DNA from 2 places in the Roseovarius sp. BRH_c41 genome. Region 2 is predicted to be linked to the other one. Evidence: riboswitches for the same ligand, from Rfam matches in the RefSeq annotation. Region 2 holds a riboswitch; the other holds the start of a gene.
What was found. A riboswitch is a leader RNA that binds a small molecule or an ion and turns the genes downstream of it on or off. The one in region 2 is predicted to bind S-adenosylmethionine.
Positions count from the first base shown of each region.

Region 1 (7,559 bases), on a different contig from region 2:
CTCTGCGACAAAGGGGCTGGTGGTCGGGATCTTTGTTGTACTCTGTTGCATCGGGAGGCCTTTCATCTGGTCTGGTTTGGTCACGGGTGGTCTCGGGTGGACAACAGGTCCGTTTCGGGAAAGAGTAGCACAATAATCCCAGCTGGATTGTGCGGGCACGCTGTCCCGACATTCCCGTAAGGCGTTGACAGATAACGACAATGCTGGACAAATGTGGTCATCGGCTCATCCGGTCGATAACGAAGGCGTCGAGGTCGCGATGACGGATCCGCCACTGACCTCCAAGCTTCGCCGCAGGCAAATCACCAGCCTCAATCCAGCGCCGAACTGTCTTGTCAGAGACCCCGCAGAACGCCGCGACTTCCATGATGTCGAGCAGCGGCTCGCGCTTGAAGTTGGGTTTACTCGGCATGATCGTCCCCTTCGCTTGACAGAGGAGCCTGATGCTCCTCGCCCGATTGGGGAGTGGCTGCTAAAGCCTCAACGGCAGCTGCACGTGCCAACAGCCGGACCAGCCCACGCAGTGTCTCATCTGCGCGATCTGTGCTCTGTTGGTGTGAAACTTCCCGGCGCATCGGCCACTCCATGTTTTTGCTCGTCGTGGAGCAAATTTATGGCGTGACGTCCTCGTGGTCGCGGATAGACGATTTTCCGTTTTGGAAAATTGCCTATATTGCCTATCTAGGGGTCATCTGATTGTGAACCGAATAGTTCTGAGAAGCGCCTTCCGATGCGATCGATCTTCTTCTTTCGATCCTCTATGTCTCGCAATCGATCCTTTAGAGACTTGTATGATGCTCCCGTTGGTTGTGGCACGCCCGGAAGACAGAACACTTCATTGGCGACGTACATAAATGGCGTCGGCGGCGGGAACCCTTCAATTCCTTCCTCGATTTTAGGCTCCTCCCCGGTCGAACGGCGCCACCAGTAAACAAAAAACTCCACCAGGTACTCTCGAGATGTATCCACCAGAAAGGGTTCATCGCGTGGCTTGGTCGTCAGGTTTTGGACCAGAGCCTCCAGGCCGCTCCGAAGGTCATCCAGAGCGAAAAAATCGTCATTCAAAGGGTTTCCTCTCAAGGCATGCTCGACAATCAGTGTCAGTCCGGCCTCGTCTGCTTCTTGCAGCGCGGCAAGGAGTTTTTGCGTTCTCTCGGAGATCCGACGAAGCTTGGTGACTTGACCCTTGTTTACAAAGCCGCGCAAAAACTCGGCCTTTCTCTTGTAAGCGGCAAGGATCGGTTTGAGTTTTTGCCAACTCTCGGCGTCAATCTCCGGCGCCGCCTCTTTGAAGTGTTTCCTGAGGCCGCTTTGAACACGGCTTTGAAACTCTTGAGTCAAGCTGGGGAATACGTCTTGTGTCATATCAATTATACCTAGTGAACTTGGGCGTCGGGGAGAAGCCATGACTGGTCGAGGTGCTACAGCCTATTGTAACAATACCGCCTCCACTGTAATGTCATACCTGCATCAAGAGTGGGCGCTGAGCCTGCACCAACCTGCTGACCCAGCAAGGTGGTTCCCCTCTAGGGAGATGCGGCCGAAGATTAGGCAACGAAAGGGTCTCCCATGAGACACGCCATTCAATACAAGACTCGTGTCGCTAGGATGCGCACGATGCCGATCTTTGGTCTTTCTGTTAATTTTGCAGGAGGCGAAGACACATGGCACAGAACCATCCCCCGAGATTTGATCAGACCACGCGAACCTTATTCCTGAGGCTGACGATTGCGCGTGCGATGACGCCACGCATGCAGAAACGGCTTTATGCCCTACGCGAGCTTGAACGCCTGCTTGCCATCGCGGCCGACGGTCATCAACTTGGCGTGCGCGGCTTTCTTCTGAACTCTCTTGGGAAAGATTACCCCGTCAGCAAGAGGGCTATGGATCTCGAGCTACGCGGGTACGGACCTCAGCGCTTGGTCGAGGCCGCCGAACAGATAGAACTCAAACTCTGGGTGCAGCCTCATGCGCATCGCAAGGGCTAGCTACAGTGGCGCGGTCGGCGCAAGAAGAAGTGAGAAAACGATGAGACTACGAGACCTTTGGTGCGAGCAGGATGGGCCCGCGCAGCCAATCGATGAGGGCGTCTGGACACGCCAGAGAGATCGAGCGGAGATGAGAAGCATCAAGAAGAGTCTGCGGGCGCTCCGCAAATCACATGCAATGCAGACCCGACTGCACGGTGGTGCTGCGCGGGAGCGATGAACTGCGTACCAAAAAAACTAAATACAAAGGGTCTCGGAGAGTGTCCGGTCTCCTGTGTAAGCAGATGATTGCGGCGCACTGCGTGCTTGAATGCTGGTCAAGGAACCCGATCAGCAAGTGCAAATAGTAGCTTAATTTACGCCAGATCCTGTCGAACTAATGGGGAGTAGCTCAGGTTGAGCGTTTTGGCGGTGGCCCGCCTCGCGGCACGAACGGCTGCTTCTGCGGCACGTCAGCCAGTAACGCCAATCAGGCCGTGTTCTTCGACCTTGACGCTGCCGACTCTGTCGATCTGCTGGCCGCCGCCGATGCCACAATCTTTGCCGAGGTGGACGCAACGCCGAAGATCATCCGCTCTCTCGCCATCAACAAGTCGCCCGCGCTTCTCGCCGTACCCAACCCGAGCCCCCTGCACATCCAGCGTGCAGAGGTCATCGCGCAGTCGCCTGATTTCAGAAGCCGCGTGTGCAAGGCGCTGGCCGCGCGCTTCCCAAAGGATCCAGCAGCCCCACTGACCCCAGTTGAAAAGCAGATCTTCGGCGGGTTCTACAGCCACGCTGACAAAGCCCTGCTGACTGAGTTCCAGCGCGCGGACTGGCGGCGGCGTCAGGAGATTACTGCGAGCCTCACCGACGCGCGCCTGCTCCAGCTGGGTCGACGTCTTGTCGCGTTCCATGCACCTGCGCTGCTCTCTCCGGAAGAGCATGGCCAATTCGACGCGTGGCTTCGTGAGCGCAGGTCTGCGCCCAATGCGCCGGACACCGAATGGACGGGCTTGGCGAAAGCGCGGGATGCTCTGGGTGAATTGCGCGCAAAGGCAGGGGTTGATCAGGGATTGGTCGTGGAAATTGAAGCTTATCTGCAACATTTCGAACCTTGAGCGCTCTCGGGCAGAGCCGGCTTCCCGGGCAGCGCGTGGTCGTAAGGTGCAGGCAAGGCGTGATTTTCAGGATGTTGGAACAAGGCTGAAGTTGTGCCTATAGTTTCCTACTGAATAAATATGGTATGTGCCGCGCTCGGGCATAATCAGACCCCCACGGCAGAGCGGAACATCTGCTGTTGGAAAAAATATAATTTCTGGAAGGACGACACTGCATGGCGAGGTTTAATCCACATCATAACAACAGCAAACTCTATCCCGCGATGCGCGAGTTTGCGGCGGAATGTCTGTTGCGCGATGGATCACTGTTGCAGCCTGGGCTAACGCTCTGGACGTCCGAGAACCTGGAAGAGCTTGATCGTTCATTCGTCCAGAACCCAGATGCAGGTGACGGCACATACTATGTCAAACTTGGGCAGCAGGTTGGGGCTGGCTCGCCTGATAGTCGCAAACTCATGGCCGAGCTGCACTGGCTGCTGTTCGTTTTCCCCAGCGACATGAATGCCTCGACGAAAGTCGAGCGGATCAAAGAGATGTGGGCTTGGTCCGGCGAAGACCTGCCCGATGACGTCGCTTTCCTGAATCATAACATTCTCGAAGGTCTCGGCCATACGGGGCAGGCCTACAAGAACCACAGATGGCGCGAATTGAGCTTTCTGATCGGAGCGCTTCAGCTCTGGAAGAAGCTGCCGCCGGATCAACGCGAGGAAAATCTCGCGCAGTCAAACCGGTTCACCGCGTTCCTTGACGCCGCGCCGGGGGTAGAAGGGCGGCAATTGCGCCATATCCTGCCGCATCTTCTGTTTCCTGACGAATTTGAGCGCATTTCCAGCCCGCGTCACAAGCGAGAAATCCTTGAAGGCTTCGGCGTGGTCACCCGTCGGGATGCCAACAAGATGGACACGGCCTCACTCGATGCAGCCATTGAGGAGCTGCGAAAGAAGCTCGACTCTGAGCATGGCCGGGCGATCGACTTCTATGAGCCAGATATTGAAAGCAAGTGGCGGGACCGCGGGGCGACCTATCTGGTCAGTTGGAACCCCGCAAAGTGGGACTGGCAGTCCTTCGCGGAAGACCGCGCTACCACGGTTGCGGGCGAGACTGTCACGCATCCCTGGCGGACCAGCTCGAAGAAACCGAAGGTTGATGACCGGGTATACCTCCTCCGAACGGGGCAGGATCCACGCGGGGTGATCGCCCGCGGCAGGGTGGCTAAAGCGCCTTACCCCGACACCCATTGGGACAAGGCGCGCGCGGAAGCTGGCGAAACTGCTGATTTCATCGATGTTGAATTCGAGGATATCCGAGATCCAGCGCAGGATGCCTTCGTGCCGTTGGACATGTTGACCAGCAAGATCGCGGGTCAGGACTGGACCCCGCAATCCTCGGGTATCCTGATCAAACCTGCTGCGGCCCGAGCTTTGGCACGCCTATGGGAAGCGGCCGAACCGGCCGAGACGGTTATCGAGACAACAGCTAGGGTTGGCGCAGCTATGGCACAAAATCTCATTCTCTATGGCCCGCCCGGCACTGGAAAAACCTACAGCACGACAGCCGAAGCCGTCCGCCTGTGTGGTGAGCCGGTGCCAGCTGACCGCGGCGCGTTGATGGATGTGTATCAGCGCCTGTTGGCGGCGGGGCGGATCGAATTTGTGACCTTTCACCAGTCAATGGCCTATGAGGATTTCGTCGAGGGTCGGCAACCTATGACTGGGGCCGACGATGGAGAGAGCACGGCTTCAGCCGGGTTCAGGCTCGAAGCCGTGCCCGGAACATTTCGACGTATCGCAAAGCGGGCTGAGACCAGTCGAGGGCGCGCATCAACTGCAGACAGTGTCCAGATCGCCGGACGGCAGGTGTTCAAAATGTCGATCGGCGAGGCGAACAATCCAGAGGATGCCCATCTATTCGAGGATGCGATCAAGGGCGGGTACGCGGTGCTCGGATTTGAGGATATCGACTGGAGCGACGAAAAATATGCCAGCCGGGAGGCCATTCTTGATGCTTGCAAGGCGAACAGTGCGCAGAGCGGTGAGATCGATGGCCGTTCCGGCGCAGTTCAGATGCCGTTTCGGTTTCGTAACTGGATCCGCACCGGCGACGTCGTCATCGTGTCGAAGGGCAATTCTAAGTTTCGTGCGATCGGCCTGTTCACAGGCGGATACGAGTTCGCGCCGCGACCGGAAGGTGACTATGCCCATCGTCGCGCGGTTCAGTGGCTCTGGGTGGATTGCGAGGGTGTCCCGATCGATGAAATCTACTCGCGCCGGTTCATGCAGCAATCGATCTATCTACTCTATGACAGCGAACTGAACGTGCCAGCTCTCGAACGCTACATGAACAGCCAGCACGTCGAAGGGCCAGCTGATCCAGAACCCTTCGTCCTGATCATCGACGAGATCAACCGCGCCAATATCTCGAAGGTCTTCGGGGAGTTGATCACGCTGCTGGAACCCGACAAGCGACTCGGTGAGCCGAACCAGATCAAGGTGCGTTTGCCGTATTCGGGGGATGAATTTGGGGTTCCATCGAACCTGCACATCCTCGGCACGATGAACACAGCCGACCGGTCGATTGCGCTGCTGGACATGGCATTGCGGCGGCGTTTCATATTCCACGAGTTGATGCCCAAACCTTCAGTTCTCAAGGATGCGGCGAAGCGCACCGGGATCGACCTGCCGCTCTTACTGACCACGATCAATGATCGCATCGAGTACCTCTACGACCGCGAGCACCAGATCGGGCACGCCTATTTCACCGGCTGCGCAACACCCGCCGATGTCGACGAGGTCATGCGCCACAAGGTGATCCCGCTTCTGGCCGAATATTTCTTCGAGGATTGGGCCAAGATCGCTGCTGTGCTGGGCGATCTGGAAACGCATGACCACGACATCAGCGGCGGGTTTCTGAACCGCTCGGCGCTCAAAGCACCGCCGGGGCTCGATAATGGTGAGGCTCTGCCCCGGTTTCGTTGGTCGGTTCGCAGCGTGGATCAGGGTTTCGATTATGCGCGGCTGCTGGCACAATGATCCGGCGCACCCTGCGTGAATGGCAGCGCATCGGCTACGGGAACGATGATGAGGATTCGATCCCCGAGGTGCTGGCCGACAGGATCGCGACCATCGCGCAGCGGTCTGCCTTCGCGGGCCGTGGAGGTGAAGGCGTGCTGGAGCACGGCCGCAAGAGCCTGCGCGCCCGTGGCGTGGTGGGTGTCATCGCAGCGCAGGGGTGCCAGCTCGAGATTTTGCCGAAGATCGAAGGGCCAGGTGAACGCAAACCCCATGACACCGACCTGCGCACACGGCTCATCCACATGCTGGGGGTCGTGCACCACCTGCCCATCGATGCGGGGTCCATGGCGCAGCTTGGCTGGCAACGGGACACCGTATTGGAATTGCTGATCCGGCTGTTCTGTAGACGGCTTGCGGATGCTGTGCGCCAAGGCATGCCCCGGCGATATCTGGAGCATGACGATGACCTGCCTTCGCTGCGCGGGCGGCTGGACGTCACGCGGCAATTCTCGCGACACGCCGTTGCGCCCCAAAAGCTGGCTTGCCGTTTCGATGACCTATCCCCTGATATCGCACTGAACCGAGTGATGCGCGCTGCCATCACACGCCTGCAGCGCCTGGCTCAAGCACCAGACAATCAGCAGACGCTGCGCGAGCTCAGCTTCGCCTATGCCGATGTTACCGATGTGCCGGTCAAGGCTTTGCGCTGGGACCTGATCACGCTTGATCGAACCAATCAACGCTGGCGCGATCTTGTGTCCTTCGCACGGCTGTTCCTGTCGGACCGGCATCAGCAGACCAGCGCAGGATCGGTCGATGGTCACGCGCTGCTCTTCGAGATGAACACCCTGTTCGAAAACTATGTCGCCCGTCTGTTGCCCCGCGCATTAGCCGGCAGTGGTCTGCGGGTCGTAGCACAAGGCGGCCATCGAGACTGTCTGTTCGAAGGAGAGGCAGGCCGATTTCGGACGAAGCCCGATGTGATCATCCGGCAGGGTGAGCGGGTTGTGATGGTCATCGACACCAAATGGAAGCGGATGACCCCGCAGATCGACGATCCGAAACAGGGTGTCAGCCAAGGGGATGTCTATCAGCTGATGGCCTACAGCCAGCTTTACAATTGCCCGAATGTCATGCTGCTTTATCCACACCATGGTGAACTACCGCCCGATCCGATCTGCACGCTCTATGCAATCGGGGCGAAAGATTCCGAGGCGATCCTGTCCGTGGCGACATTGAACGTGACCGGCCCGTCGAGCAAACACGTGAAGGATTTGAAGTGCTTGACGAAGCAATGCCTTTCCCAATTCATGCCCGCGTGACCCATGCCCGGCCGTCCTGCCATGAACACCCGCACTTGCAGGGTTCATCGAGCCTTATAGAGAAGCTTCGCGCTGCTGCTGATTGTCCTCGGATCTATCTCCGGCTCGTGCCATTTGTCTGCAACGGCCATCCATCGC
Region 1 covers NZ_LADY01000039.1:4,911-12,469, forward strand. The annotation lists gene VR71_RS12260 (hypothetical protein) at 1-84, opposite strand, end outside; gene VR71_RS12265 (helix-turn-helix domain-containing protein) at 218-412, opposite strand; gene VR71_RS12275 (hypothetical protein) at 682-1,365, opposite strand; SAM-I-IV-variant riboswitch at 1,463-1,569, shown strand; gene VR71_RS12280 (hypothetical protein) at 1,665-1,988, shown strand; partial or broken gene VR71_RS12285 (exodeoxyribonuclease I) at 2,459-3,088, shown strand; gene VR71_RS12290 (AAA family ATPase) at 3,304-6,117, shown strand; gene VR71_RS12295 (McrC family protein) at 6,114-7,421, shown strand; gene VR71_RS12300 (hypothetical protein) at 7,466-7,559, opposite strand, start outside.
Region 1: another riboswitch for S-adenosylmethionine. It lies ahead of VR71_RS12280 (hypothetical protein); the one in region 2 lies ahead of metZ (O-succinylhomoserine sulfhydrylase).

Region 2 (7,559 bases):
TCCACCCCCATGATCCCGCGCCCGGCATAGCTGGTAAAGGTCGCAGCCCCCAGCCGCGTGGCAATCTCGCGCCACGCCTCGGCACTTTTCACAGCCCCGCCGCCCAGAATGAGCAGCGGCTTGCGCGCGTGCGTCAGCGCCTCGGCCACCTCCGCCGCCGCCTCAGCGGCCAGCACCGGCGCATGATCCAAAGCCACCGCCACAGGCGCCGCCTCGGCCATCCCTTCCAGCGCCGCAATCGGCACCTGAATATGCCGTGGCCTGCCGCGCCGCGTGGCAAACTCCACAAGCGCGCGGTCAATCAGCCGATAGGCACTGGCGGCATCCCGCGCCTCTTCGCTCCACTCACAGACACAGCCCGCCGCCGCGCGCTGATCGCGCATCTGGTGCAACTGCCCCTGTTGCGCCGCCGTCTCGTCCAGACAGGACGACAGCACCAGCACCGGCACACTGTCCGACCACGCCTGCCCCAGCGGCGTCAGGATATTGCACAGCCCCGGCCCGGTGATCACATAGGCCACACCCGGTTGGCCCGTGGCCCGCGCATAGCCATCGGCCATGAACCCCGCGCCCTGTTCATGCCGCGCGAGAACATGCGTGATCCCGGCCTCTTCGATCCCGCGATACATTTCCTGATTATGCACCCCCGGAATACCAAAGATCACCTCAACCCCGCGCGATTTCAGCATATGGCTGATCTGCGCCCCCAAGGGTGCCTGTGCGCGAAACTCAACGGATTTCTCAGCCATCTCAGGCTCCTTATGAGGTCAGAATGTTAAGGACGCCAGAATGACGGCAGAATGAGCACGATGACGGCCAGAATCTCCAACCGCCCCATCAACATGGCAAGAATCATCAATACCTTGGCCGCATCTGGAAAAGCCGAGAGCGATCCAGTCGCCCCGACACTCTGGCCAAAGGCGGGACCGACATTGAAGATCGAGGTCCAGGCCCCTGTGACCGATTCCATCAAGGTCAACCCTGTGAGTTCGAGGGCCACCGAAAAGAAGCCCAGCGACAGGATATAGACGGTGAAGAGGAGCATCACCGATTGCAAAACCTCATCTTCCACCTTTCGCCCCTCATGGCGCAGCACCATCACACTCGATGGGTTGAAGATTCGACGCGCCTGCTGCCCCAGAGCCCGCAACATGAGCTGGTAGCGGAAAATCTTGATGGAACAGCCCGTGGACCCCGTGCAGCCGCCAATCGCGCCAACCGCGATCAACACAACAAATGGAAAATTGCCCCAGGCCGTCACGTCGCCGTCGCCATATCCCGTGCCGGTGAAAATCGAGACCACGTTGAACAACCGCTCCCGCAGGCTTTCTTCGGTGATCCGGCCATTCATCAGGAAATCATAGACTGCCACCAACGCAAACGCATAGAACAGCCAGCGCAGATAGGTGCGCACCTGCGTGTCGCGATAGATCGGTTCCAGATTGCCATGCACCCCCTGCATCATTCGCACAAAGGGCAGACTCGCAAGGATCATAAACACAACGCAGGCATATTGCGGTGGCCCTGGAAACGCTCCGAAGGACACATCATAAGACGAGAAACCGCCAGTGGACACAGTGGTCAGCGCATGCACTGTCGCATCGAACGCCCCCATTCCCAGCGTCAAATAGCTCAGCGTACAGACCGCCGTCAGCCCAAGATAGACGTTCAGCACCCCTTTCGAGATGTCGATCGTGCGCGGCAGCGCCTTGCCAAAGGTGTCAAACCCTTCGGCGCGAAAGAACTGCATCCCCCCCACCCGCATTTCTGGCAGAAAAACCAGCGCAACGATCACGATCCCAAGGCCGCCCAACCATTGCAGAATGCCGCGCCACAGCAACAGCCCCTTTGGCAGGTCATCGAGCCCGGCGATTACTGTCGCACCTGTCGTCGTGACGCCTGACATCGCTTCAAAAAACGCGTCAATGAACCCCAACCGGGTCTCACCCAGAATGAACGGCAGCGCTCCAAAAAGCGGCAGCGCCACCCAGACCAGCGTGGTCAGCAAAAACGCCTGTTGGATCGTCAGCCCCTGACCCACAGAATTCTTGCAGGCCAAGGCCACGAGCCCCCCCATCAGGCAGGTCACGATCATGCTTTCGGCAAACACCGGCCAATGTTCCCGCCCTTCGGCGATATCCACCAAAAGCGGCAACGCCATGGTCAGGCCCATGGCCATGACCATCAGGCCAACGAGATATCCCACGGGTCGCATATCGAACATGAGGCGCAGAGTTGGCGGTTGCCACTCAGACTGTCAAGCTGGATCAGCGCTTGCGCGGCCCTCTTAATCCGGCAGAATGTCCTCGAACACAAAGCTCGGTATATCACTACGGCTCAGGCCCATGCTTGCCAGTTCCGACTCGCTTAGGCTCTGAAGATAGGCCACACTCGCAATCCTCTGGCGCGCCAAGAGATAGCCATTCATCCCGGCGGCGCGTTCCACCAGAAAAAGATCCAGATCGCGCCGCCATTGGGCGGGCATGAACCGGGTTATCAGGTCGCTTTCGGCCATGGGGTTCCCCTTCTTGGATCAGACAGGTCCCCTCCCTCTGCTCATGATACCGCAACAGATCGCAAAAATCGCGCACCCTGTTGAATGCCGCGCAAAGTGTTGCTGCATTGCAGCATTCCAATCAACTCGGCCTCACCCACCGCAATAGCCGTCTGCGACTCACGGCTTCGCGGTCGGATCACGTCGCTTGTCGGCATGCAATGCCCGCCCGCGCCGGACCCCCTCCCGCGCTCCCACACGCTCGAGCCAGCGGGCGAAATGCGGCTTGTCCTCCAGCGTCTGTTGCTGCCCCTCCCAGAGCGAGCACCAGCCCCAGAGCGCCATATCGGCGATGGAATAGAAATCACCCGCAACAAAGTCATGGCCGGCCAATTGCCGATCGAGCACGCCATAAAGCCGCGCCACCTCACCACGGTAGCGGTCCTTGGCATAGGGGATATCGTCCTTGGCGAATTTCAGAAAATGATGCGCCTGACCAGCCATTGGCCCGACACCGCCCATCTGCCACATCAGCCATTGATCGACCGCGATATGGTCGCGCATGCTCTCGCCGTAAAACTGCCCGGTCTTGCGCGCCAGATATTGCAGGATCGCCCCGGATTCGAAAATATGGATCGGCGCGCCGTCCGGCCCGTCGGGGTCGGTGATGGCGGGGATGCGATTGTTGGGCGAGATTTTCAGATACTCAGGGGCATGCTGATCGCCCGCCCCAATATCAATTAGGTGACAGCGATACGGCAGGCCCATTTCCTCGAGGGCGATGGAAACTTTCCAGCCATTCGGCGTGGGCCAGTAATAGAGGTCAATCGGGGCGGGCATCGGTCAATCTCCTGCGCAGTGTGCGCGCTCAGAATGACGGTTTGCGCCCCATTGGCAAGGGCAGGCGTATCTCTGGCAGGGTCAGAAGGCGCGACCAGCGCGGTTCGGACACGCAAGGCAGCGCCGCCCGGAGCGCGCCAAGCGGCAAATCCGGGCCACGGCGCAACAGGCTGTTGTAAAGGCCAAAGACACCGGGCCGGGTATAGGGCGACCAGTGACAGATACGCGCGGTCGCAGGCGCTATGGCAAATCCCGCGCGCTCCAGCGCCGCCAATGTGCCGGAATGATCCATCTGAAGGTTCAGCACATTGGCCCCGCTGGGCAGCGCAAGACCCAGACTCCGGTCCCCGCGTTTGGGCGGAGCAATGAGACATTCCAACAGGAAATCGTAAAAATCATTCTCGCGGCTGGTGATATTGATCACCTCCGCACAACGCCCCGCAGGTGTGTCGAGCGCCTCTGCCGCGCGCTGACCAAATTCCGCCCCAGCCAACAGGATCACCCGGCTCAACGCCCCCGCCGGCAAATGCCGCAGCGCCGAGAGGACAACCCGCGCGCCCAGCGAATGCGCCACCGCGTGAATGGGCCGCTCCGGGGCAATGGCGCGACACATCTCAATCACCTGCGCCAGTTGACGACCCGCCTCGGCCGCCTCGGCATAGGCACCCCAGATATGGCCACGCGCCTGCCAGCCAAACCCGATGCCCAACCCTTCGTCAGGCGCACCCGCGCCAAATCCCAACCCGGCAGGCCAACTGCGCACCTTGAAACAGGTGCGCTCCGGGGCGAGCGAAAAAATGTGGCGATGCGGGCATTCCGTGGGATGGTTGGGCGCGTATTTGAAGCCATGCACCATCACGATCACGGGGCCATCTCCCACCGGGAGACCGGACAGGACAGAGTCCAGATCACCCGGCCCGTCATGCACCATCGGCCCCATTGGCCCCGCATTCACATGGATCAGCGGCATGTCCCTCATCCCACTAGATGTTGTGGGTGTGGGGTAACCGACACATACGTCGCTAAGGTGACGCTTGCATGAAACCTGCGTGACACAGTTGACGACGCCCGCACGCAGGAGTAATGCGCGACTGTGGCGATTTGTTACCGGATTGCGGGCCACGTTAAACAAACCGCTAAAAGGTCAGGATGAAAGGCCCCTTTCGCTTGACCGCGTTGGGGCTTTTTTCATGGGCGGGCTGCCCGGAGGTTGGATATGAGCGAGACTTGGCAAAAGCGCACCAAACTGGTGCATGGCGGCACGCGACGCAGCCAGTATAACGAGGTGAGCGAAGCGATTTTCCTCACCCAAGGGTTTGTCTATGACACCGCCGAGGCGGCGGAGGCGCGGTTCATCAAGGCGGGCGCGGATGAGTTCATCTATGCCCGCTATGGCAACCCCACCGTCGCGATGTTCGAAGACCGGATCGCAGCCCTTGAGGGTGCCGAGGATGCCTTTGCCACCGCAAGCGGCATGGCGGCTGTCTCGGGCGCGCTCACGTCGATGCTGCGGTCAGGCGACCATGTGGTGTCCGCCCGTGCCCTATTCGGCTCCTGCCTCTATGTGCTCGAGGAAATCCTGACCCGGTTCGGGGTCGAGGTGACTTTCGTCGATGGCACCGATCTGGACCAATGGCGCGCGGCGATCCGGCCCGGCACCAAGGCGGTATTCTTCGAGACCATCTCGAACCCCACGCTCGACGTGGTCGATATCCGCGCGGTGGCGGAGTTGGCCCATGCGGCGGGCGCGCTCGTGCTGGTGGACAATGTCTTTGCCACACCCGTCTTTTCCCGCGCCATCGAACAGGGTGCGGATGTGGTGATCTATTCCGCGACCAAGCATATCGACGGGCAAGGCCGCACGCTGGGCGGGGTGATCCTCGGCACGCGCGATTTCATCCGCGGCACCGTCGAGCCCTACATGAAACACACCGGCGGCTCGATGTCGCCCTTCACGGCTTGGGTCATGCTCAAGGGGCTCGAGACCATCGACCTGCGCGTGCGCGCACAGACCGCAAGCGCACAGACGATTGCCGATGCGTTGCAGGGCGATGCGCGCCTGGCGCGGGTGATCTATCCGGGTCTGCCTAACCATCCGCAGCACGCTCTGGTGCGCGCGCAGATGGGCGAAGGCGGCACGGTTCTGGCGCTCGACCTCAAGGGCGGGCAAGAGGCGGCCTTCCGCTTCCTGAACGCGCTGGACATCGTGATCATCTCGAACAATCTGGGCGATGCGAAATCCATCGTGACCCACCCCGCCACCACCACGCACCAGCGCCTGCCTGCCGATCAAAAGGCGGCGCTCGGTATCACACCGGGTCTTGTCCGATTGAGCGTAGGGCTGGAAGATTGCGGCGATCTGATCGACGACATTCGCAATGCCCTGGAGGCCGCAGGCTGAGAGCAAAAAGTTTTTCAGCTATTTCCGGGGCTTGAATGATCCGCTTTGCCGCATTTGGCGTAAATCCCTACGATAATAGCAATTCCTGCCAAAACGCTATATGTAAGGGTCTGGCAGAGCTGAAGGGAAGTTTTGCGATGAATGTGCATCCGTCTGAAATGAAGCCTGCACCGGATCGGGACGAGGCTAAGGAAGCGCTTGCGCTTTTGCGGGATTGGGCGCGCGCCGCCTCCCCCGAGGAAGTGGCCGATCTCGACCCGGCAATCGCGCGGCTCCTGCCCTCGGGCGAACTGTCGAATTACCCTCATTTGGCGCGCGACTACCCAGAGGATTTCGCGACCAATCCGGCCTATCTTGCCACCCTGCCCGACCTGCAAAACGGCCCCGCGTCACTTATTCGCGGCACCAGACAGCAGTTGCAACATGTGGGGATTTCCAATTTCCGCCTGCCGATCCGTTACCATACCCGCGACAATGGCGACTTGACGCTCGAGACTTCGGTCACGGGCACGGTCAGCCTTGATGCGGGCAAAAAGGGCATCAACATGTCCCGGATCATGCGCAGTTTCTACAAACACGCCGAAAAGACCTTCAGCGCCGAGGTGATGGAGGCGGCTTTGGCCGATTACATCACCGATCTCGAGTCGGTCGATGCGCGCCTGCAAATGCGCCTCTCCTACCCGGCCAGGGTGCGCTCGCTGCGCTCCGGTCTGGAGGGCTTTCAATATTACGACATCGCAATGGAACTGGTCGAATCCGCCGGGATCAAGCGGAAGTTCATGCATCTCGATTACGTCTATTCCTCAACCTGCCCCTGCTCGCTGGAACTCAGCGAACATGCGCGGTCTGCACGCGGCCAGCTTGCGACGCCCCATTCTCAGCGCTCGGTTGCGAGGATTTCGGTCGAGCTGATCGAAAACGACTGCCTCTGGTTCGAGGATCTGATTGAATTGGCCCGTCGCGCCGTGCCAACCGAGACGCAAGTGATGGTCAAGCGAGAGGATGAACAGGCCTTTGCCGAATTGAACGCCGCCAATCCGATTTTTGTCGAGGATGCGGCACGCCTCTTTTGCGAACAGTTGCTCTCCGATCCCCGCATCGGGGATTTCCGCATTATCGCCAGCCATCAAGAGAGCTTGCACAGCCATGATGCCGTCAGCGTTCTGACCGAGGGCGAGACCTTTGCCGCGCAAAGTCTCGATCCAAAATTGTTTCAGACGCTGATTCACGGGCGATAAGCGCGGAAATCAGGCGAGACGGCGAGAATTTAAGCAGAAATCCGCGTAGCGCTACGATTGTGATTTGACCTACGGTCAAATTGCTGCAACGCAGCGATGCGCGCGTTATATTCTGTCATCCGTCTGCGCTAAGCGTAGGGCGCACCTGTTGAAAGGGACGAAACCATGCTTGCTCCTGACCTTCCGCTGAAACTTTCCGCCGCCGGAATCCGCTTCACCGGATATATGATTGAAAAACAGCTGCGCGTCGCGCAGGTCTTCGGCGAGGCTGCCTTAAAGGCGGGCCCCTTCGCGCGGGGGATGGCCGACAAGGCCGCAACACCTGCCGCTCCGGCCAAAACAGAGGCGCCAAAATCAGAGGCACAGGCGGCAAAATCCCCCGCAAAACCGCGTCCTGCCAAACGGGCCAAGACCGCCGCGACGAAACCAGCCGTGGTTGCAACGCCGAAACCCGCCCCAGTTCCCGAGGCAAAAGCCGCCCCCGCCCCTGCCCCCGTGGCCAAAACCCCAACGCCCGTGACCGCGCCGACACCGACACCGGCACCCGCTCCAGCACCGGCCGCCGCCCCAAAGGCAGCAGTCGCGG
Region 2 covers NZ_LADY01000015.1:23-7,581, reverse strand. The annotation lists gene VR71_RS04190 (thiamine pyrophosphate-binding protein) at 1-749, opposite strand, end outside; gene VR71_RS04185 (TrkH family potassium uptake protein) at 776-2,224, opposite strand; gene VR71_RS04180 (DUF1127 domain-containing protein) at 2,288-2,515, opposite strand; gene VR71_RS04175 (glutathione S-transferase N-terminal domain-containing protein) at 2,675-3,334, opposite strand; gene VR71_RS04170 (alpha/beta hydrolase) at 3,363-4,304, opposite strand; SAM riboswitch at 4,418-4,494, shown strand; gene metZ (O-succinylhomoserine sulfhydrylase) at 4,551-5,735, shown strand; gene folE2 (GTP cyclohydrolase FolE2) at 5,873-6,973, shown strand; partial or broken gene VR71_RS04155 (hypothetical protein) at 7,139-7,559, shown strand, end outside.